DNA from 4 places in the Arthrobacter sp. P4_F10 genome. Region 2 is predicted to be linked to each of the others. Evidence: predicted binding sites of a transcription regulator. Region 2 holds the regulator's gene; each other region holds the start of a gene.
What was found. Region 2 encodes HrcA, which represses chaperone genes, less so after heat shock. Its sites were predicted from a motif close to TTNGCACTCGNNNNNNNCGAGTGCNAA; they were not measured.

Region 1: the regulator HrcA is predicted to act here: its motif matches at 3,357-3,383, upstream of groES (co-chaperone GroES).
Region 3: the regulator HrcA is predicted to act here: its motif matches at 3,415-3,441, upstream of AC1DR1_RS06495 (FmdB family zinc ribbon protein).
Region 4: the regulator HrcA is predicted to act here: its motif matches at 3,006-3,032, upstream of groL (chaperonin GroEL).

What each region holds. Positions count from the first base shown of each region.
Region 1 covers NZ_JBFUJJ010000004.1:105,713-111,306, forward strand. Annotated here, with positions in the region: gene AC1DR1_RS06565 (acyltransferase family protein) at 1-897, opposite strand, end outside; gene groL (chaperonin GroEL) at 1,209-2,819, opposite strand; gene groES (co-chaperone GroES) at 2,901-3,197, opposite strand; gene AC1DR1_RS06580 (hypothetical protein) at 3,585-4,019, opposite strand; gene AC1DR1_RS06585 (THUMP-like domain-containing protein) at 4,086-5,309, shown strand; gene AC1DR1_RS06590 (shikimate 5-dehydrogenase) at 5,372-5,594, opposite strand, start outside.
Region 2 covers NZ_JBFUJJ010000025.1:20,326-25,919, forward strand. Annotated here, with positions in the region: gene AC1DR1_RS18395 (GerMN domain-containing protein) at 1-609, shown strand, start outside; gene AC1DR1_RS18400 (16S rRNA (uracil(1498)-N(3))-methyltransferase) at 663-1,436, opposite strand; gene dnaJ (molecular chaperone DnaJ) at 1,439-2,569, opposite strand; gene hrcA (heat-inducible transcriptional repressor HrcA) at 2,648-3,661, opposite strand; gene AC1DR1_RS18415 (DUF3097 domain-containing protein) at 3,992-4,843, shown strand; gene AC1DR1_RS18420 (DUF4870 domain-containing protein) at 4,988-5,407, shown strand; gene hemW (radical SAM family heme chaperone HemW) at 5,532-5,594, opposite strand, start outside.
Region 3 covers NZ_JBFUJJ010000004.1:81,995-87,588, reverse strand. Annotated here, with positions in the region: gene AC1DR1_RS06505 (AAA family ATPase) at 1-1,921, shown strand, start outside; gene AC1DR1_RS06500 (RcpC/CpaB family pilus assembly protein) at 2,011-2,907, opposite strand; gene AC1DR1_RS06495 (FmdB family zinc ribbon protein) at 3,079-3,327, opposite strand; gene AC1DR1_RS06490 (5-formyltetrahydrofolate cyclo-ligase) at 3,483-4,106, opposite strand; gene galU (UTP--glucose-1-phosphate uridylyltransferase GalU) at 4,212-5,129, shown strand; gene AC1DR1_RS06480 (GNAT family N-acetyltransferase) at 5,135-5,594, shown strand, end outside.
Region 4 covers NZ_JBFUJJ010000011.1:5,532-11,125, forward strand. Annotated here, with positions in the region: gene AC1DR1_RS13135 (uracil-DNA glycosylase) at 1-36, opposite strand, end outside; gene AC1DR1_RS13140 (DUF3263 domain-containing protein) at 170-511, shown strand; gene AC1DR1_RS13145 (LytR C-terminal domain-containing protein) at 606-1,229, shown strand; gene AC1DR1_RS13150 (cold-shock protein) at 1,388-1,591, shown strand; gene AC1DR1_RS13155 (ABC transporter substrate-binding protein) at 1,651-2,919, shown strand; gene groL (chaperonin GroEL) at 3,215-4,852, shown strand; gene AC1DR1_RS13165 (RNase H family protein) at 4,999-5,594, shown strand, end outside.

The DNA of each region.
Region 1 (5,594 bases), on a different contig from region 2:
CTGCCCGGCGGCGATGACGCAGGCCGCCGCCAGGGTGGGCCAGAGGGCCACGAACCCGGGGAAGGACGCCTGGACATTGAGCAGGAGGCCGCAGCTGAGCATGGCCACAATGCCCAGCCAGCCAAGGGCCAGGCGCCAGCCCCGGGGAAGCCGCAGGCCGGGAAGGGCCAGGGCCACCAGGGTGCCGAGCGCGAACTCCCACAGCCGTGCCCAGGTATCGAAGTACGCCACCGTCTGGGACGTCTGGGTGAAAACGATTGAGTAGACGAGCGAAACAACGAAGATCAGGGCGAATATGTAGCACAGCAGCACGCGGTAGCGGAGCCTGAAGTGCTTGGCGAGGATTGCCGCTCCCGCGAAGATGAGCGGCCACAGGATAAAGACCTGCCCCTGGATCGAGAGGGACCAGAAGTGCTGGAAGGGGCTGGCCTGGCTGTGGTCCGAGGCGTAGTAGTTCGTGGCTTCGGATTGCAGGAGCCAGTTCTCGGCGTAGAACAGGGAGGCCCAGCCCTGGTTGATGACTTCCAGCCAGCGGGTCCGGGGCAGGAACAGAATACTTGCGGCGAGTACGGCCACAATGACGGTGACGGCAGCCGGAATCAGGCGCCGGAAAAGGTGCAGCCAATGCTTGAGCAAAGCCATGGGCCGGCCCTGCTCGTAGCGGCCGACGAACTGCAGCGTCATGAGGAAGGCCGAGATCAGCAAGAACACGTCCACGCCGCCGGAGACCCGGCCCAGCCAGATGTGGTAGCTCATGACCATCAGCACGGCCAGGGACCGGAGTCCTTGGATTTCTGGCCTGAATGTGGATTTTCGGCCGGCCTTGGGTGCGGCGGGGCTGGCCCTGTGCGCGGCACTATTGCGGGCAGGCAGGGGCGAGGTTCTTTGCTGTGTCATAGAACAACCCCTCAACCAGATAACCAAAGCGTCCATGTTACCAAAACGTAATTTTGATGGCCAATCGTCGCAGCACCACCGATCTCCATTGAGGCACGCCAGGGTGTGAGTTTCCAGTGAATTCTCGGCGCCGGTGCGGCGCCTGCCTGGTCAAGGCGCCGGAATCCGGGCAATTTGCCGCCAGAATCCCGGCAGAACCGCGGCGGGTATGCAGCAGACGTGCGTCCGGCGGCGGTAGGGCGGCGGGAGAAAAGGGCAGAAAAAAAGGACGGCCCGGCAAGATGCCGGGCCGTCCCCTTTGCGGGCAGAACCTAGTGCCTGTGGCCTGCGTGCTCGTCTTCGTCAGCCGGCTTCTCCACCACGAGGGTTTCCGTGGTGAGGACCAGCGCCGCGATGGAGGCCGCGTTGCGCAGAGCCGCACGCGTCACCTTCACGGGGTCGATGACGCCGGCGGCGATCAGGTCTTCGTATTCGCCGGACTTGGCGTTGAAGCCCTGGTTTACGGCGGATTCGGCCACCTTGGCAGCCACGACATAGCCGTCGAAGCCGGCGTTCTGGGCGATCCAGCGCAGCGGCTGGACCAGGGCGCGGCGGACGATGCCGACGGCCGCAGCCGCGTCACCTTCGAGGGCCTGGACGGCAGCGTCCTCGTCGAGCGCCTTCAGCGCGTGGATGAGGGCGGAACCGCCGCCGGCCACGATGCCTTCTTCGAGGGCAGCGCGGGTCGAGGACACGGCGTCCTCGATGCGGTGCTTCTTTTCCTTCAGCTCAACCTCGGTGGCAGCGCCGACCTTGATGACACCGATGCCGCCGGCCAGCTTGGCCAGGCGTTCCTGCAGCTTTTCCTTGTCCCAGTCCGAATCGGTGCGGGTCAGCTCGGCGCGCAGCTGGGCAACACGGGCGGCGACGTCCTCGGCCGAACCGGCGCCGTCGACGATTGTGGTGTTGTCCTTGGTGATCGTGATGCGGCGTGCGGTGCCCAGCACCTCGAGGCCAACGGTGTCCAGGCTCAGGCCCAGCTCCGGGGAGACAACCTGCGCACCGGTGAGGGTCGCGATGTCCTGGAGCATGGCCTTGCGGCGGTCACCGAAGCCCGGCGCCTTGACGGCGACGACGTTCAGCGTCCCGCGGATGCGGTTGACGATGAGCGTGGACAGGGCCTCGCCCTCGACGTCTTCGGCAATGATGAAGAGCGGCTTGGAGCTCTGCAGCGCCTTTTCCAGCAGGGGCAGGAAGTCCTGCACCGAGGAGATCTTGCCCTGGTTGATCAGGATCAGGGCGTCCTCGAGGACGGCCTCCTGGCGTTCCGCGTCGGTGACGAAGTACGGGGACAGGTAGCCCTTGTCGAACTGCATGCCCTCGGTGAGGACCAGCTCGGTCTGCGTGGTGGAGGATTCCTCGATGGTGATCACACCATCCTTGCCGACCTTGCCGAACGCCTCGGCCAGCAGCTCGCCGACCTCGTCGCTCTGGGCGGAGATTGCGGCAACGTTGGCAACCTGCGTGCCCTCAACCGGGCGCGCGTTCTCCAGCAGCCGGGCGGCGACGGCCTCGACCGAAACCTCGATGCCGCGCTTGATCTCGCCCGGTGCGGCGCCTGCCGCTACGTTGCGCAGGCCTTCCTTGACCAGGGCCTGGGCCAGGACGGTGGCGGTGGTGGTGCCGTCACCGGCAACATCGTTGGTCTTGGTGGCGACCTCCTTGGCAAGCTGCGCGCCAAGGTTCTCGTAGGGGTCATCCAGCTCGATTTCACGGGCGATGGTCACGCCATCGTTGGTGATCGTGGGGGCGCCCCACTTTTTGTCCAGTACGACGTTGCGGCCGCGCGGGCCCAGCGTGACCTTGACGGTGTTGGCGAGCTTATCGATGCCGGCTTCAAGCGACCGGCGGGCAGCGTCGTTAAACGCAAGCTGCTTTGCCATGGTTTTGTCCTTTCAAGACAGAACCCCGCGCAACTGATCCATTCAATGCGAAAGGATCGGCTGCGCGGGGGTCCAAGAGAGTTACTTTACGACGATCGCCAGAACGTCGCGGGCGGAGAGCACGAGGTACTCGGTGCCGCCGGTCTTGACTTCGGTTCCACCGTACTTGGAGTAGATGACGACGTCGCCAACGGCAACGTCAATGGGAACGCGGTTGCCGTTGTCATCAAAGCGGCCGGGGCCTACTGCAACAACTTCGCCTTCCTGCGGCTTCTCCTGTGCGGAGTCCGGGATAACCAGGCCGGAAGCCGTGGTCTGCTCGGCTTCGAGCGGGCGGACAACAATACGATCCTCAAGAGGCTTAATAGAGACCGACACTCGGACCTCTCCTTTTCGTCAGCAAATTCGTGGACTATGAAGCGGTGATGCCCAGGCGCGCAGACCGTCGTCGCGGTGCCGGCAGCGTGCCTGGCGGAACGCGCTTCATGTGTTAGCACCCTCCTAGGGAGAGTGCTAATGACGACTCTATGTAAATGGTTAGCACTCGGTCAAGGCGAGTGCCAGAAATTCGTTCCGGGTGAACATTTCCACGGCGGGACATGCCCAATTTTCGCGGCGTCCGGTGGGCACTTGGGGATCATGCTCTCTGCCCGGGCTGAGCGCTGGACATGCCCCACGGGTGCGGGCTGCCCGGGAGGACATGCCCACTCCTGATGCCGGGTGCTGGGCATGTCCCATGGACGATCGGGCCTTGCGGGCCCGCGCCTACTGGCCTGCGAGGTCTTCGAAGTCCACGTCCTCGCCGTCGTCTTCGTCCACGTCCTGGCCCTCGTCGTTGCGGTGTCGGTACATCAGCACGGCGCCGGCGGCGGCCAGCAGGATGCCTGCGATGAGGAAGATGATGCCGCCGAGCCGGGCAGCGGCGTAGGTGTCGCGGATGGCCCGGGCCTCGTCCGTGGCGTCCTGGACGTTCTTGCCACCGACGGAATACACGGTGGCGTTGAAGGAGTCGAGGAAGAAAATGATCACCAAAAGGGCAATGCACACGACGGCGATCACGGCGCCGGCGATCAGCGCCGGCCGGGCGTAGCTTGCGAGACCCTGCGGGCGCCGGCGCCCCTGCCCGGAGTAGTCGTTCCCGGCTGTGTCTTGCCCGGCTGTGTCCTCTGCGATGCTGTCGCCTGTCCCGCTGTCTTCCATGCCGTCAAGCCTAGCCCCCGCGGTCCGGTCACAGCGTGCCCGCGGAGCTCAACTACGCTGGATGGCATGACTGACGCACCGCAGGAACATATTGCCCCGATCCTCACGCCCGAGGGCTGGGAGCTGCTGGCGTCGCTGGGCCCGTACCGTGAGGACGAGGCCTTCCGCCTCACCGCGGCGTTGCGCAAGGCCGGCCACTCCCCCGAAATGGTCTCGGCGGTCCTCACGCAGTCCCGGCTGCGGACCAAGGCCGAGGCCAAGTTCGGGGAGTTCGCGCGGCAGATGATCTTTACCAAAGCCGGCCTGGAGCAGGCCACCCGGCTCACGGTGGCGGCGCGGCACGCGCAGCGGTTCGCGGAGGCCGGGATCGGCCACGTCGCGGATCTCGGCTGCGGGCTCGGAGCGGATGCGATGGCCCTGGCGTCCCTGGACCTGATGGTCACCGCAGTGGAAATGGACGAGGCCACGGCCGCCTGCGCCACGATGAACCTGATCCCGTTCCGCAATGCCACCGTGGTCCATGCGGATGCCACCTTGGTGTCGCTCGAGGGGGTCGACGGCGTCTGGCTGGACCCGGCCCGGCGCACCACGTCCACGTCGGGCACCAAACGGATCTGGGATCCGGAGGATTTCTCCCCTCCCCTGTCCTTCGTGGCGTCGCTGGCCGGCTCCGGCCGCGCCGTCGGAGTGAAGATGGGGCCGGGCATGCCGCACGATTCCGTGCCCGCGGATTGCGAGGCCCAGTGGGTCTCCGTCGGCGGGGACGTGACCGAGGTGGCCCTGTGGTTCAACGCGGTGCGGCGTCCCGGCGTGCGGCGCGCAGCCCTCCTGCTCGGCCCGCAGGGTGCGGCCGAACTCACCAGCGGCGAGGACTTCGACGGCGGCCCGGTGGCGCCCGTGGGACCCGTGGAGGGCTATCTGTACGAGCCCGATGGAGCGGTGATCCGCGCCGGGCTGGTGGCCGACGTCGCCCTCCAGCTGGGCGGGCACCTCGTGGACGAGCACATCGCCTACATCTGTGCCCCGGACCTGCGGGACACCCCGTTCGCCAAGGCCTACAAGGTCCTCGACGTGATGCCGTTCAACGTCAAAGCGCTCAAGTCATGGGTCAAGGACGAAGGGATCGGCGTCCTGGATATCAAGAAGCGCGGCACGGCCGTCACACCGGAAGAACTGCGCAAGCAACTCCTGGCCGGCGGAAGCGCAAAGCACAAGGGCAAGAAATCAGCCACCCTGGTCCTCACCAGGATCGGCGAGGACCGGGTGGCCATCTCGGTGGAGCCCGTCTAGGCACCGCCCGAGCAGGATCCCGGGGCTAAGCGGCCGGGCCGCCGGCCTATTGCACTATTGGGCTACTGGGCCCGCATGAACTCCTCGGCGGACCTGATCTGTTCGTCCGTGGGCCGGATCCCGGTGTAGAGCACAAACTGCTCCAGCGCCTGGATCGTGGCTACCTCGGCTCCCGTGATCACGGTCTTGCCGGCCGCGCGGGCGGCCTTGATGAGAGGCGTCTCGGCCGGGAGGGCGACGACGTCGAACACCACCTTCGCGGCGTCGATGGCCTCCTGCGGGAAG
Region 2 (5,594 bases):
GATTTCTTCACGCCCTGGCAAAACCCGAAGAAGCTCGCGACGTCGATTTCCGGCAAGAATGTCATCACGGTGGATGTCTCGGCGGATGCCTTCAACAGCAACGTGGATGCGGCCATGGCCGAGCGCGCCATCCAGCAGCTCGTCTACACGGCGACGGCTGCCGCGGCCAGCGCAGGCCTTATCGATGCCGGACAGCAGATCCAGGTGGTTGTGCTGGTTGACGGTCACACGGACTACGTGGCCTTCAACCATGTCCGGCTGGGCGAGCCGACGTCCCGCAGCGCCGGGATGGTGGCACCTGTGTGGATCATTGATCCGCAGGAAGGCACCTCCGTGGCTGACGGTTCGGTCAAGATCAGCGGCCGGAGCACCGTCCAGGGCGGGAAGCTCCGCTGGGCGATCCTCAAAGTCGACGGTGACGGCGACAACGACAAGACGGCCTATCTCAACGGCAACGCCACGGCCTCGGCCGACTCCGTCAAGTCCGGGCTGTTTACCTTGTCCGTGAACCTCGGCCCGGGCCGTTACGAGGTCCGGGTGTCCCAGGTGGACGCGTCGGACAGCGCCAAGGAAGTGTTCCAGGACACCCGCGGCTTCACGGTTAAATAGTCTTTCGCGTCAAATGGTCTTGCGCGTCAAGAAGCGACGACGCCGGCCGCCGGTTACCAGCGGCCGAGGATGTCGCTGGCCAGTACGGTGGCGGCGGGCCCCGCGGTGGACGAGCGCAGCACATGGTGGCCCAACAGGGCCGTGACCGCCCCCGCGTCGCACAACCGGGTCACCTCCCGCGGGCTGATGCCGCCTTCAGGGCCCACGATCAGCAGCACTTCACGGGACCCGCTGTCGCCGGGCTGCGCGGTTGCCAGCCATGATTCGAGTACGTGCCGCAGCGGTCGGACGGCATCTTCGTGCAGGATGACCGCGAGATCTGCGGCCGCCACGGCCGCCTGCAGACCGGCGCCGTCCACTGCCGCCCGGACCTCCGGTATCCAGGCCCTGCGCGCCTGCTTGGCTGCTGCTGTCACCACCGACTGCCATTTGGCGTGCGCCTTCGCGGCCCGTTCAGCCTTCCACCGCACAATGGACCGCTCCGCCTGCCAGGGAATGACGGCGTCGATGCCCAGCTCGGTGGCCGTTTCGGCCGCAAGTTCGTCACGGTCGCCTTTGGCGAGGGCCTGGACCAGGACCAGCCGGGTCCCGGGCCGCGGCTCGTTGGCAACCTCGAGGCACTCGACGGTCAGCTCGCCGGGCAGGGCGGCGGTCACCGTGCCGGTCAGCCGCTTGCCCGCGCCGTCGGCGATGTCGACGGCCTCGCCGACGGCGATCCGCTTGACGGTGACGGCGTGGCGGGCCTCAGGGCCCTCCAGGACGAAGGCGGAGCCGGGGACCTGCTGGTCCAAGGTGCCGGGGGCGGTGAAGAAGACCGGGTTACTCACCGCTACAGGTTACCGAGCCTGTCCCGGAGTTTAGCGAAGACGCCGCCGCTGGCCGCGAGCTTTCCGGCCGTGAAGTGCTCGCCGCGCAGCTTGGCCAGCTGGCGGAGCAGGTCTTCCTGGGCGGCGTCGAGCTTGCCCGGTGTTTCGACCTGCAGGTGCACTTTCAGGTCACCGCGCCCGTGGCCTCGCAGGTGGGTGACACCAAGGCCGCGCAGTGTGATGATCTCGCCCGACTGGGTGCCGGCCCTGACGTCGATCTCCTGCTGCCCGTCGAAGGTGTCGAGGCTAATTTCGGTGCCGAGTGCGGCGGCCGTCATGGGGATGTTGAGGCTCGCGTGCAGGTCGTCGCCGTCGCGGACGTACGTGGCGTCGTTGTTGACCCGGATCTCCACGTACAGGTCCCCCGCCGGACCGCCGGCGGGCCCTGCCTCGCCCTGGCCGGACAGCTGGATGCGGGTGCCGGTGCCGACGCCGGCCGGTACCTTGACGGTCAGCGAGCGGCGGCTGCGGATCCGGCCCTGGCCGCTGCATTCGTTGCAGGGGTCCTTGATGACGGTGCCGAAGCCCTCACAGGACCCGCAGGGCGCCGAGGTCATGACCTGGCCCAGGATGGAGCGCACAGCGCGCTGGACCTGGCCACTGCCGCCACAGATGTCGCAGCGCACCGGGTGGGTGCCCTCGCGGCAGCAGGAGCCTTCGCAGGTGGGGCAGACGACAGCCGTGTCGACCTCAAGCTTCTTGTTCACGCCGAACACCGCGTCGCGCAGGTCAATCCGGACGCTGATCAGCGCATCCTGGCCGCGGCGGACACGGGACGCCGGGCCGCCCTGGCCGCCGCCCGCCCCGAAGAAGGTCTCGAAGATGTCTTGGAAGGCGAAGCCCTGGCCTGAGTAGCTGCCGCCACCGAAGCCGTTGTCGGTGCCGTTCTCGTTGCCGGTGGTGTCATACACCCGGCGTTTCTGCGGATCGGAGAGGACCTCATAGGCGTGGGTGACGGCCTTGAACCGGTCCGAGGCGTCTTCTCCTGGGTTCACGTCCGGGTGCAAGGTCCGGGCCAGTTTCCGGTAGGCCTTCTTGATCTCCTCCCCCGTTGCGTCGCGGGAGACTCCAAGAACGTCATAGTGGCTGCTCAAAGTGTGTATCTCTTCCTTTTCATACTGCCGGTGGGGCACTGCCTGTGGGGCAAGAAGTCGCGTTCGGTCCCGGGCCCGTCAGGGCCCCAGGATCCTCGAAAGGTAACGGGCCACCGCGCGGACGGCGGCCATGGTGGTGGGATAGTCCATCCGGGTGGGTCCAAGGACGCCGACCTTGGCCGTGGCGTCCGGCCCGTAGGCAGTGGCCACGACCGAGGCCTCGGCAAGACCGACGTACGGATTCTCCCGGCCGATGCTGACGGTTACGCCGCGCGGGTCTTCGGCCATTTCGCTGAGCAGGCGGAGCATGACCACCTGCTCCTCGAGCGCCTCCAGCACGGGGCCGATGCTGAGCGGGAAGTCCACATTGGAGCGTGCCAGATTCGCGGTACCGGCCATGACCATCCGCTCTTCGCGACTGCTCGTGGCCAGGGCTTCAAGGCCGCGGGCCAGGGCCTGGGCCGCTCCGCGGCTCGCCGGCGCGCCACTGGCGACGACCGTGGGCAGAAGCTGGGGCAGCAGGCTCAACGGCGTTCCGGAGAGGCTCGCCAGGAACCGTGTACGCAGCTCCGCCAGGGCGTCGTCGGGAAGGTCCTGCCCGACGTCGATGACGCGCTGCTCCACTTTGCCGGTGTCCGCTATGAGGACAATCAGCACCTTCCGGGGGGCCAGCAGCACGAATTCTATGTGCCGCACCTTGGCTCGGCTGAGCAGCGGATACTGCACGACGGCGACCTGGTTGGTCAGGTGGGAGAGGAGCCTCACGGTCCGGTCGAGGATGTCGTCGAGGTCCTCGGATCCTTCCAGCAACGCCTGGATGGCCCGGCGCTCGGCCGAAGACAATGGCTTCACCGCTGAAATCTGGTCAACGAAAAGCCGGTAGCCCTTGTCGGTGGGGATCCGGCCTGCGCTAGTGTGCGGTGCCGTGATCAGGCCTTCGTCCTCCAGCGCCGCCATGTCATTTCGGATCGTGGCGCTGGACACGCCAAGATGGTGCCGCTCAACGAGCGCTTTGGAACCAACGGGCTCACGCGAATGGACGTAGTCCTCCACGATGGCGCGCAGCACTTCGAGTTTGCGCGGTTCGCTCACGCTCCACCTCCAATCGACTGTCCCGCAGTCGGTGCCGCCCGCGTTGTCCGGTTCGCGCCCAGAAGCAGTACCCAGAAGTAATACTGAGACGGCCCTCTTCGGGACAAGGGTTAGCACTCGACATGCCTAAGTGCTAACCAGTCTAATATGAGTCGCCGCGTTGTTAGCATTGGATTCGCTCCAGGCGTGGCCCTCGCGATCGCGATTCCCGTCACGTCGGTGCCGAGACCGTGGCAGCCGCTGCCGTTGCCGCGCCGTCGCGGTCCGGTTCCGGCCCCGGAGAGTTCCACCGACCGCCGTACATTCCGAGTGCAAAGTAAGCGTGTAGAGATGTCGTACCAGAACTGGGGACCCCAGGACCTGTCCGCCCCCGCCAAGACCCAGTTGCCGGAAGTCCCGGTGGAACGCGGGATGGTCCTCGAGGAGGTCCAGTCCGGCTGGGTGGGTGCCGTGACCCGGGTGGAAAAATCCGGCGGCATGCACGTGGTGGCGTTGGAGGACCGGCGGGGCAAGTCCCGTTCCTTCCGCCTCGGCTTTGGCTTCCTGTTGGACGGCCAGCCGATCCGGCTGATGCCGCCGGCCCCGAAGAAGGCGGCGCCGGCCGCCGGTGCCGGCCGCACGGCGTCGGGTTCGGTGCGGGTGGCGGGGCACCGCGCACAGGTGGCCAAGGCCAGCCGCATCTGGGTGGAAGGAAAGCACGACGCCGAACTGGTGGAGAAGGTCTGGGGCGATGACCTCCGTGTGGAGGGCATCGTCGTCGAACCGCTGCACGGCATTGACGACCTCGCGGCCGCCGTGGCGGAGTTCGGGCCGGGCCCGGGCCGCCGCCTCGGCGTGCTCGTTGACCACTTGGTGGCCGACTCCAAGGAGTCACGGATCGCCGACGCCGTCATGGCGTCACCGGGCGCCGCCGGCAACGTCCTGATTGTGGGCCACCCCTACGTCGACGTGTGGCAGGCCATCCGGCCCGCGGTCCTGGGTATTGAGCAGTGGCCCGTGATCCCGCGCGGCGTCGACTGGAAGACCGGCATCCTCATGGCATTCGGGTGGCCACACTCCACGAAGGAGGACATCGGCCTCGGCTGGCAGAAACTTCTGGGGGCTGTCCGCAGCTATGCGGATCTGGAGGCGTCCCTGCTGGGCCGCGTGGAAGAGGTCATTGACTTCCTCACCGTGCCCTAGTCCGCCGCGGCGGACACTCCCTGATCTCCATTTCCGCGCCCGAGCAAGTATTCTTGGAACGGCGGCCGCGCACCCAGCGCGGTTCCGGCTATTCCAGGCACAACCCAGGCAGCAACGCATCACCGCAATCCGAAGGGCTATACCGTGGCAGATAACGCACGCGAACACACGGGCAACCAGGCCGGCCAAGGTCAGCCCCCGTACCATGGCGTTCCGGCAAATGCGCTGCCGCTGACGGCCAGCGAGGACCGGCAATGGGCCACGCTGGCCCACTTCGGCGGCATCCTAGGCTGCGTTCCGTCGCTGCTGATCTACCTCATCTTCAAGGACCGCGGCCCGTTCACGGCGCAGGAATCCAAGGAAGCCCTCAATTTCACGTTGCCGCCGACCATCGCCGCGGTGCTCGCCAATCTGCTGGTGTTCATTCCCGTGGTGGGCAACCTCTTCGCCGTGCTCGCCACCGTGATCTGGATCGCCGTGACGTGCTTCTCGGTGGCGGCAGGCATCCACGTCAACCGTGGCCAGCCGCACCGGTACGAGTTCAACCTGCGCTGGATCAAATAGCCCAGCCCGGACCCAAGCAAGAAGAGCCGGCCGCTTCCCACCAGGGGTAGCGGCCGGCTCTTCTTGTGCGGCTTCATCGTTGTGTGCGGCAGCTTAGTCGGGCCGCACGGTTAGGTGCGGCCGTTCAGTCCGGCAGGATCCTGCGGACCACGGCGTCGGCCAGCAGCCGGCCCTTGAGCGTAAGGAT
Region 3 (5,594 bases), on a different contig from region 2:
CCAGGCCGAGCTGTTGCGCAGCCTGCTCAAGGACGGCCGGGTGACCCTGGCAGCCCTGAGCGGCCAGGCGCAGGAGCTGCTGCCCACCCTTGTCCCGGTATGGTCCGTCAGCCCCTATCTCCTGACGGGCCTCCTGCCGATCGAGCAGACCTTCGACGCCGTCGTGATCCTCGACGCGGAGACGACTTCGCTGCAGGCAGTCCTTCCGGCCATCGCCCGGTCCCGGCAGGTCATCGCCTTCGGCGACGAACAGGTCGCCAGCCCCCGGACCTTTACCGTGGGCGTCGAACGGCTCGCGGCCGGGGAGAGCTCCTCCCAAAGCGTTGAGAGCTCGTACCGGGCACTCTCCGCTGTGCTTCCGGTCTGGAACCTGAGGACCGTGTACCGTGCGGTCGATGAAGACCTGGTGCGCCAGCTCAGCAAGGGTTTCTACGCCGGGGAACTTTCCCGGCTCCCTGAGGGGCAATCCGCCACGGGCCTTGACCGCACCCTCAGCGTGGAGTACCTGCCCGACGGCACGGGGCTGCCCAGCGCTGACCACGACGGCGTTGAATCGGTTGTTGCCGAGGTGAACCGTGCGGTGGAGCTCGTCTTCGAGCACGCCCGGCTCCGGCCGCGGACCTCGCTGGCCGTGGTGACCGGCAGCCTTCGCCACGCCGCCCGAATCGGCGAGGCCATCAGGGCGCAGCTGCCCAACTACCCTATGCTCGGCAGCTTCTTCACGGCGGGGGACGAGTCCTTCCGCGTGGTGGATCTGGAACGGGCCCAGGGCCTGGTCCGCGACCACGTCATTTTTTCCCCGGGCTATGGCCGCACCCCGCATGGGCGCACCCTCCACAGCCTCGGGCCGCTCTCCGCCGACGGCGGCCGGGCCAAATTCGCGCTGGCGATGACGCGAGCCCGCCGGTCCCTGCACGTGCTCAGTTGCTTCCGCCCCGAAGACCTCGATGTCAGCCGCCTCAGCCACGGCGCCGTGGACTTCTATGAACTGCTGGACCGTGAGATCGCGGGCAATACAGATCTTGGCAGCCCCGCGTCCCGGGCCGCGGCCAGCGAGCAGGCGCTCGGCGCCGATCCGCTCGTGGCCGACCTGGGCGACCGGCTCCGGGCACGTGGGGCACGGGTATGGCACCAGTACGACGGCGTCCTGAACATGGTGGCGGCCGCCGATCCGATGACCACGATCGGCCAGGACGATGCTGATATTCCCCGTCCGGTAGCAATCGAGTCAGATGGCACCGGCCACTACCGGCGGATGAGCGTCCGGGAACGCAGCAGGCTCCGGCCGCAGCTCCTGGAGCGGCTTGGCTGGCGCTACATGCCACTATGGACCATAGAGGTCTTCACAGATCCCTCGGCCTGTGCCGATCGGATTGGCGGCTACCTCGGGTTGGAGAAACCTGCCGTGTCCGGCCGGCTCCGGACATCGCACGGGTTCTTCGATGACGACATCGACCACCTGGCGATTGACCAGGCGCGGGCCGCTGAGTACCACGTGGCGGACGAACCCGCGGGGCAGGTATTTCGAGGCCGCGGAACTGCGGGCCAGGACTACCGCCGGCAGGAACCAGCAACAGGAATGACAGGCAATTCAGGCAGTAAGGAGGCCGGCGGCATGAGTGCGGACGGCGACATCCGAGACAACACCGGCGCCAAGAGGGACGACGCGACCAGCGCCACTGAGCCCAAGACCGCTGAGCCCAAGACCGCTGAGCCGAAGTCCGGCGAGTTGACCGGTGACGGGCCGGACCAGGAAACGGCGAAGGAGCCGTCCCGCCGTTCGGAGGCGCCGGCCACGGTCCCCGAAGGCGTGCTGCCGAACAAGGCGGCGGAAGATGACCCCCGGCGCTGGGGTGACCAGCCTGACAATTACGATCACGACGCATGGCTCCAGGAGCAGAAGCCACCGCACTGGGGCTGACGTTGTGTGGCCGGCACCGCGGAGCCTGCGGTGCCGGCATCACCCGGCGGACGGGCTGCCCGGGGCCCAGCGCGGCGCGCTGCCCAGGCCTAGCCCGGCGCGGCCGCCACAAGGACGAAGAACAGCTTGCCTTGGGTAGAGGCGCCCGCCAGTCTGCGTGCCTGGTCGGCCGCCGCTGCCACGACTATCAGCCCGTCCGTCTCCGCGGTGGCGGGCCACGGCGAAGCATTGCCGCCCTGCACTGACGTCCAGAGCACCGGAACGGCTTCGGCCAGGATTTGGCTTTCGCCGGGTTGGTCAAAGCCGTTGCCGCCGGTGAGCACCACGTTGACGAGCTGCCCGGGGGAGACCAGCTGGATGGAGGCCGGATCCGCCATCCTGAGCGGCACGGCCGCAGAGCCGGGCGGGCTTCCCGCGAGCAGGCCCGGGCCAAGGATCTGGGCATCGGTGAGGAGTTGGCCCTGGCGCAGCGGTGCGGCCAGTTGTTTTCCCTCGAACGCGGTCTCGCTGCCGGGGTTGCCGGCAGGCACGAGGCCCGGCGGGACACTGATGCTGCTGACATCGCCGGGTTCCAGGGTCTTTCCGGCGGGAAGATCCGCCGCTGCGGCGAAAGCAACCACCGTGGCAGTGGGCGCGGGAGCTAGCTGCTGAACCGTGAGGCCGGCCGGGATGCAGAACAGGAGGGCCGCGATAAGTCGCCGGTTCCCGTTCATCCAGCCGCGCAGGCGGCGCCGTGACGGACGGCGGCCGGGAGGCCGTTGCCGGCGGGTCTTCGCCGGGCCCCGGCTCCGGAACGGGCGGCCCGCCGCGGACAACGTGGCGGCGGGAAGGTTGGCGGCGCGGATCCCGGCGCGTGCCCAGCGGCCGGAGCCTTCGACGGGCGTGGGGAGGGACGGCAGGGACGACGCCGTGGAGGGTGCCCCGGACGAAGGGGTGGATGACGTCCAGGGCCAAGGCGGGGAAACCGCGCTGAGTGAAAGGGCCATGCCGTCACGCTACGGACCCGGGAGCATCGACGGGAGCCGCAGAACCGCCTATGTGGACAATGGCCACCGGCCCAAGGATTACGCTGACTCAGCCAGCAGAGGCCCACCTGACGGGCCGGCGCCGAACAGGCCGGCGTCTGACGGGCCCGCCCTAAGCAGGCGGGTGTCCTGCTAGAGCGCGGGGGCGGGTGCGGGGGTGGCCGCAGGAGCTGCAGGAGCCGGGGAAACCGTGCTGCCCTTGGCGTCGCGGGAATCGGTCCGGTAGAAGCCGGAGCCCTTGAACACTACGCCGACGCTGTTGAACTTCTTGCGCAGCGTGCCCTGGCACTCGGGGCAGGACGTCAGGGAGTTGTCGCTGAACGACTGCACGATCTCGAAGGCATGGCTGCAGTCCTTGCAGGCGTATGCATACGTGGGCACTGGAAATCCTCACTCTGGGGCAAACGAGCAGGTCCCGTGCTGCCGAGCCGGAATCACTGCCGATATGCCTATCGACCGGTTCCGCCCTTAGCAGTCGCAGGGCCTGAGTGCCAATTCTATCACCTTGGCAGGAACCCACATCAGCCGGGGCGGCATCAGCCGAGCCGGATGATCCCGCCCGGGGTCAGCGCCACGTCGACCTTCCGGTCGAACGACTCGGCGGGAATGCTGCCCGCGGGCAGCACCTCCGTGTCATAGACGACGGCCGCAGTCGGCAACGCGACAGCGTCGGACGCTGCGCCGGACGCGGGGGACATGGCGGCCAGGGCGGCAAGGAACTTGTCGTAGTAGCCGCCGCCTTGTCCGATGCGGTTGCCCGAGAAATCCACGGCGGTGGCCGGGAGGATGACTGCCGTGGCGTCGCGCATTACGGCGGTGCTGTGGCGTTCTCCGACAGGCTCCTGGATGGGGGCGTATCGGCTGCGTACAAACCCGGACTGCGGAGTCCAATACACCCAGCTGAGCGAGATATCGGGTTCGCACACCGGAAGCAGCACCCGGTGCCCGGCAACGGTCAGGGCCGTCAACAGCGGCAGCGTGGGCGGTTCGGCGCCCACACCGAGGTACACCGCGAAGATGCCTTGGCGGCCGCGGGCCTGCCCGGAGGCCCACTCGAGCCCGTGGCGGGCGATGCCCGCCGCGGCAGCATCCTGTGCGGCCGGCGGGAGTGCGGAACGCTTCGCCCTGTGGCTGGAGCGTATTTCCTCTTTAGACGCCAAGCTGGCCTGTCCTCTGCCTCTTCCGGCCGCCAGGTGTCGGGAGGGCCTGCCGGGCGGTTCGAATAAAAATTACGCAATGATTGGTCCCTCCGTTAGATTAGTCGAGTGAATACACTGAACGCTTCCGTCCGTAAGGCCGTCATCCCCGCCGCGGGCCTTGGTACCAGGTTTCTTCCGGCCACTAAGGCCATGCCCAAGGAAATGCTGCCTGTAGTTGACAAGCCGGCCATCCAGTACGTCGTTGAGGAGGCCGTGAATGTTGGCCTGAACGACATCCTGATGATCACGGGCCGCAACAAGCGGGCGTTGGAGGACCACTTCGACCGCGTCCCGGCGCTGGAGTCCACCCTCAAGGCGAAGGGTGACACGGCGAAGCTCGAGTCCATCCAGGCCGCCAGCAACCTAGGGGACATTCACTATGTCCGCCAGGGCGATCCCATGGGCCTTGGCCACGCCGTCCTCCGGGCCAAGCAGCACGTCGGGCAGGAGCCGTTCGCCGTCCTCCTGGGCGATGACCTCATCGATGCCCGCGATGAGCTGCTCAGCACCATGATCGAAGTCCAGGCCAAGACCGGCGGGTCGGTGATCGCCCTGATCGAGGTGGATCCGTCCCAGATCAGTGCCTACGGCTGCGCCGACGTTGAGGCAATCGTTGGTGAGGACTACGTCCGCGTCAATCAGCTCGTGGAGAAGCCCGACGTCGAGGACGCCCCGTCCAACCTCGCCGTGATTGGCCGCTACGTGTTGCACCCGGCCGTCTTTGAAGTGCTTGAGCGCACCGCGCCCGGCCGTGGCGGAGAAATCCAGCTCACGGACGCGCTGCAGGAGCTCTCGGCCGGCACCGGCGAGGGCTACGGCGTGTACGGCGTCGTCTTCCGCGGCCGCCGCTACGACACCGGCGACAAGCTCAGCTACCTCAAGGCCTGCGTACAGCTCGCCTGCGACAGTGAGGACCTCGGCCCGGGTCTGCGCGAATGGCTGCCCGGCTTCGCGTCCAGCCTGGCCCCCAGCCTCGCAAAGTAACTCCCGTGGGGGGCAGCTTCACCTGGCCGGTGACCCTGGAGAGTGGCGAGATCGTGTTGCGCCCGATCCGGTACCGGGACCGCAAGGAGTGGACAGCACTCCGGTCCCGTAACTGCGAGTGGCTGGCCCCCTGGGAGGCGTCAAACCCGGTCCCCGGCGGCGGCCTGCCGGACTACCGGCAGATGGTGCGTTCGCTCAAGGCCCAGGCCGCGCAGGCCACTGCCCTGCCCTTCGTGATCGCGGAATGGACGCCCGGCCACCAGGCACCGGTGATCGTGGGGCAGTTGACTGTGTCCTCGATCGTGTGGGGATCGGCCATGATGGCGACGCTTGGCTATTGGGTCGACAAGGAACGGGCCGGGCGGGGAATCGCCCCGACCGCCGTGGCCATGGCAACGGACTATTGCTTTGGCACCCTTGGGCTGCACCGCATGGAGATCAACATCAGGCCGGAGAACGCGCCGA
Region 4 (5,594 bases), on a different contig from region 2:
GAACAGCGCGTCGGAATCAAACTCGGAATCAGCCACAGCCCCATTCTTCCGCAGACGAAGTCCGCCCCGGCACCCCGCCGAATGACAACCCTGTCATTCGGCCGTAGCATGGGAATGGCTTTTTACCGGATCCAGCCGGTTTTTCGGAAGCAAACAGGGAGAGTGTGTCGTGGCCGAAGCAGCGCAAGAGCACGTGCTCGCGGGGGATTTTGCCGGATTCTCCGCTGCCGGCACGAGCCTGGACGAGGTGTCCGCGGAGTCTCCGCTGAGCGCCCGCGACCAACAGATGCTGGCCCTGGAGCGGCAGTGGTGGAAGTACGCAGGGGCAAAGGAGCAGGCCATCCGCGAGCTGTTCGATCTCTCCGCCACGCATTACTACCAGATCCTCAATGCCCTGATTGATACCGAGGATGCGCTGGCCCACGATCCCATGCTGGTCAAGAGATTGCGTAGACTACGTACATCACGCCAACGTGCCCGCACTGCCCGTCGTCTGGGAACAGATTCGTAAAGTCGCGTCACGCGCAGCCGGATGCGCACGTCCTGTTGCGCCCGCTTCCGGCCTCGGGCACCCCGTCTGAAATCAGCAAGGACGTCGTTTTACCATGACCAAATACGCTCGGGATGAATTTGATCGGGTCCCGGAGACCTCTGCCCGGCAGGGTGTCCACCGGGCCGTCGCCGAATCGCGCAGCCGGAGCCTGACCCCCATCTTGGCGGCCGGCTTCGTAGCGCTGGCCATCGGCTTGGTGGCGTTCCTGATCCTGCCGAAGCTCGGATTCTCCGCTGGCCAGGCCGCGGCCGTCGGTGACAACGCAACCGCCAGCGCGTCCGCAACGAGCCCCGCGAGCCCCAGCCCCGCGCCGACGAGCCCGGCGCCGGCCAGCACGGAACCTGCCGCCACAGCCCCCGCGGCAGCACCCACAGCGACGCCCAGCGCCACTGCCGCCGGTGTGGACAAGACGGCGCCGGTGACGGTCTACAACGGGACCACCACCGCTGGCCTCGCCAACCGGGTCGGCGGCACCATCAGCTCCGACGGCTGGATCCTGGGCCAGACGGGCAACTGGGGCGGCGTCCCGCAGCAGACGTCGGTGATCTTCTACAGCGGCGTGGAACAGAAGGGCAACGCGGAGGCACTCGGAACGCTCCTGGGCATCGACACCCTCGTGGACTCCGCCGAGTTCAACTTGCCCCTTGTGGTTGTGCTCGGCCCCGGCTTCCAGTAACTATTCCGGTTACGCCTCAATAACTATTCGGGGGAGGACCTGCCCGCCGTCGGCGTTCCTGAGGGACGCTGTGGGTACAGTATCTGCGGATTTCTCTTCGCAGTCCGCGGTGCACATCGAGGTGGGCCGCACGCAAGCTAGCTGAAAGTGTGGACACCATGGCACTGGGAACCGTCAAATGGTTCAACGCCGAAAAAGGCTACGGCTTCATCACCGTGGACGGTTCCGAGAACGACGTCTTCGTGCACTGGTCCGCGATCGTCGGGGAAGGCTACCGCGCCCTGGACGAGGGCCAGCGGGTGGAGCTGGAAGTCGGCGAGGGCGAAAAGGGCCCGCAGGCTGAAAGCGTCCGGCCCGCCTAGTGGCACTGGTTGCCGTCAAGAACGCCCCGCGGAACGCGGCAGGGCGTCCGGAAGGAGCTTTGCCGCTGGGCCGCGCCCTGGCGGCGGGCACACTCGCGGCCGTGGCCCTGACGGGCTGCCTGGGTCCTGCAGGCAGCGCCCGCGTGGCCAGCGCAGACGCGAGCGGTGACGGCACCCTGCGCATCGGCCTGATCCTGGACAACACGGGGCGGCAGAACTTCCTCAACGCCCCACAGCTCGCGGCGGCCAAACTCGCCGTCAAGGAGATCAACGCCGCCGGCGGCCACAAAGGCAAACCGGTGGAGCTGCTGCCGGAAACCATCAGCACTGACACCGCCGCCCAGGCGAAAGCGCTGGTTGCCGCCAAGGCCGACGTCGTTATCGGTCCGACCGATTCCAGCCGTGCCCCGGCCGCGATCGACGTGCTGGCCAACGCCAAGGTGGCTGTCATCTCACCGGCCAACTCTGCCAGCGCGCTCAGCAACTACAAGAGCGGCGGCTACTATTTCCGCACCTCGGCGGCCGACGTCGCCCAGGCCTCTGTCCTCGCCAAGCTGGCCAAGGACGGCGGCGCCAAGACCCTGGCTGTGGTGCACGAGGACGGCGCCTACGGCAAGGATGTCGCCGCCGCCGTCGCGGGTGCGGCGAAACAGTCCGGACTGGAAGTCGTGGCGGACGCGGAGTTCACCGCCGGCCAGGCGCAGCAGGCCGCCGCCACCGCGAAGGCCGCAAATCCCGACGCCGTCGTCCTGGTCTCGCGCGACGGCGCGCAGGGTGCCATCGCCGAACTGAACAATGCCGGCCTCGCCGGCAAGAAACTTGTCCTCAGCGACGCGGCAGTCAGCCGGTATGGCTCCGGCCTGGGCGCGCGGGCACTCGACGGCGCGCGCGGGGTCCTGCCCGGCGTGTTCCCCTCGGCCGCCTTCCAGAAGGACCTTGTTGCCGTTGACCCCGGACTGAAGGACATGGTGTTTGCCGCCGAGACGTACGACGCGGTCATCCTCGCCGCCGTCGCTGCCGCGGCGGCGGAAGACGACGCCGGAACCTCCATCGCGGCGTCCCTCGTGGCTGTCTCCGGCGGAGCTGCGGCAGCAGGCGGTAATGCCGCGGGTGGCGGCCAGCCCGCCAGCGAGCCGTGCACGAGCTACAAGGGCTGCGTCGACGTCCTCCGGGCAGGCAAGCGCCCGGACTATGACGGCCAGTCCGGACGGATCAACTTTGATTCCCACGGCGACATCACCGAAGCGAACCACAGGGTCTACACCTACGGCGAGGACAACCTGCCCACAATGAGTGGCATGGAGACCGCCAGCAGCAGTGGCGGCTGATCGCTCCTAGCGTATTGTGCCCGCGTGGCGGGCGGTTCGGGCCGGGCACTGCTTGCACTCTCCCCGGGGGAGTGCTAATTATTGATTTAGCACTCCAGCGCACTGACTGCTAACACGACGCCCGGTCCGCCCGGCCGCGAAGTGGGGCAGCCGGTCCAGGAGCTAAAGGAACACCTTGCTGGGGTGAGATCCCGGACCCAGCGGCATACAGAGGCCGCGGGGTAGGGATCGTCCGTCGCGGGCACCACAGCGAAGGTTCATTCTTAACGACTGTCCCGAAAGGACTACTGCCGTTATGGCCAAGATCATTGCATTTGATGAAGAGGCACGCCGCGGTCTTGAGCGGGGCCTGAACATCCTCGCCGACGCCGTCAAGGTCACCCTCGGCCCGCGGGGACGCAACGTCGTCCTCGAAAAGAAGTGGGGCGCCCCCACGATCACCAACGATGGTGTTTCCATCGCCAAGGAGATCGAGCTGGACGATCCTTACGAGAAGATCGGCGCCGAGCTGGTCAAGGAAGTTGCCAAGAAGACGGATGACGTCGCAGGCGACGGCACCACCACGGCAACTGTGCTCGCACAGGCCCTGGTCAAGGAAGGCCTGCGCAACGTCGCGGCCGGCGCTGACCCGCTGTCCCTCAAGCGCGGCATCGAGAAGGCTGTTGACGCCGTCACCGTCGAGCTCCTGGCCTCCGCCAAGGAAATCGAGACCAAGGAAGAGATCGCCGCCACCGCGTCCATCTCCGCCGGCGACAACGAGATCGGCGCCCTGATCGCCGAAGCCCTCGACAAGGTCGGCAAGGAAGGCGTCATCACGGTCGAGGAGTCGAACACGTTCGGCCTCGAGCTGGAGCTGACCGAAGGCATGCGCTTCGACAAGGGCTACATCTCGGCTTACTTCGTCACCGACGCCGAGCGCCAGGAAACGGTCCTTGAGGATCCGTACATCCTGATCGTCAACTCCAAGATCTCCAACGTCAAGGAACTGGTTGCTGTCCTGGAAAAGGTCATGCAGTCTTCCAAGCCGCTGCTGATCATTGCCGAAGACATCGAGGGCGAGGCCCTGGCCACCCTGATCGTCAACAAGATCCGCGGCACCTTCAAGTCCGTTGCCGTCAAGGCCCCGGGCTTCGGCGACCGCCGCAAGGCGCAGCTGGCCGACATCGCCATCCTCACCGGTGGCCAGGTCATCTCCGAGGAAGTCGGCCTCAAGCTTGAGACCGCCGGACTCGAACTCCTTGGCAAGGCCCGCAAGGTTGTTGTCACCAAGGACGAGACCACCATCGTCGAAGGTGCAGGCGACGCCGACCAGATCGCCGGCCGCGTGTCCCAGATCCGCGCCGAGATCGAGAACTCGGATTCCGACTACGACCGCGAGAAGCTGCAGGAGCGCCTGGCCAAGCTGGCCGGCGGCGTTGCAGTCATCAAGGCCGGCGCCGCAACCGAGGTCGAGCTCAAGGAACGCAAGCACCGCATTGAGGACGCCGTCCGCAACGCCAAGGCTGCTGTCGAAGAGGGCATCGTCGCCGGCGGTGGCGTTGCCCTGATCCAGGCTGGCGCCAAGGCATTCGCGAACCTGCAGCTCTCCGGTGACGAGGCAACGGGCGCGAACATCGTCCGCGTTGCCATCGACGCCCCGCTGAAGCAGATCGCCTTCAACGCCGGCCTCGAGCCCGGCGTCGTAGTGGACAAGGTCCGCGGCCTGCCCGCAGGCCACGGCCTCAACGCAGCCACCGGCGAGTACGTCGACCTGCTGGCCGCCGGCATCAACGACCCGGTCAAGGTAACCCGCTCTGCCCTGCAGAACGCGGCTTCCATTGCCGGCCTGTTCCTCACCACCGAGGCCGTTGTAGCTGACAAGCCCGAGAAGGCTGGCGCCCAGATGGGCGGCGGCGACGACATGGGCGGCATGGGCGGCATGGGCGGTTTCTAACCACCCGCGCCAGCCTCCACCGGCTGTTCGACGACGGCGGTCCCACCTTCGGGTGGGGCCGCCGTTGCCGGTTTAACGCAGCCTCCGGCCAGCACCCTCCCGCAGCCGTTGCGCTGGGTGTCGGCAGTCTCTGGCAGGATAGGTCAGTGACGATTACAGCAGCGGCCGACGGTTCGGCCTTAGGAAATCCCGGCCCGGCCGGATGGGCCTGGTACGTGAATGACGACTGCTGGCGGGCCGGTGGCTGGCCCCACGGCACGAACAACCAGGGCGAATTGATGGCGGTGCTGGACCTGTTCCGGGCGACGGCACACGTACCCGGGGAAGACCTGCTGATCCTCTGCGACAGCCAGTACGTCATCAACGCCGTGACCAAGTGGATGCCGGGCTGGAAACGCAAGGGCTGGCGCAAGGCCGACGGCAAGCCGGTGCTGAACGTGGACCTCCTCAAGGAAATCGACCAGGCGCTCGTGGGCCGCAAGTACACCTTCGAATGGGTGCGGGGCCATGCCGGGCACGAGCTCAACGAAGCGGCAGACGTCCGCGCCCGGGCAGCGGCCACGGCGTACCAGCAGGACGTGGCCGTCCGGCAGGGCCCCGGGTTCGGGACGCCGGAGGGCGGGACGCCGTCGGCAGGCCAGGCGGACTCCATGATGCCGCAGGCCGCCCCGCGGACGGCCCCAGCACAACCCGCCCCATCGCAGGCCGCAACCCGGGCACCGGCAGCCCCGGCGCCTTCCGG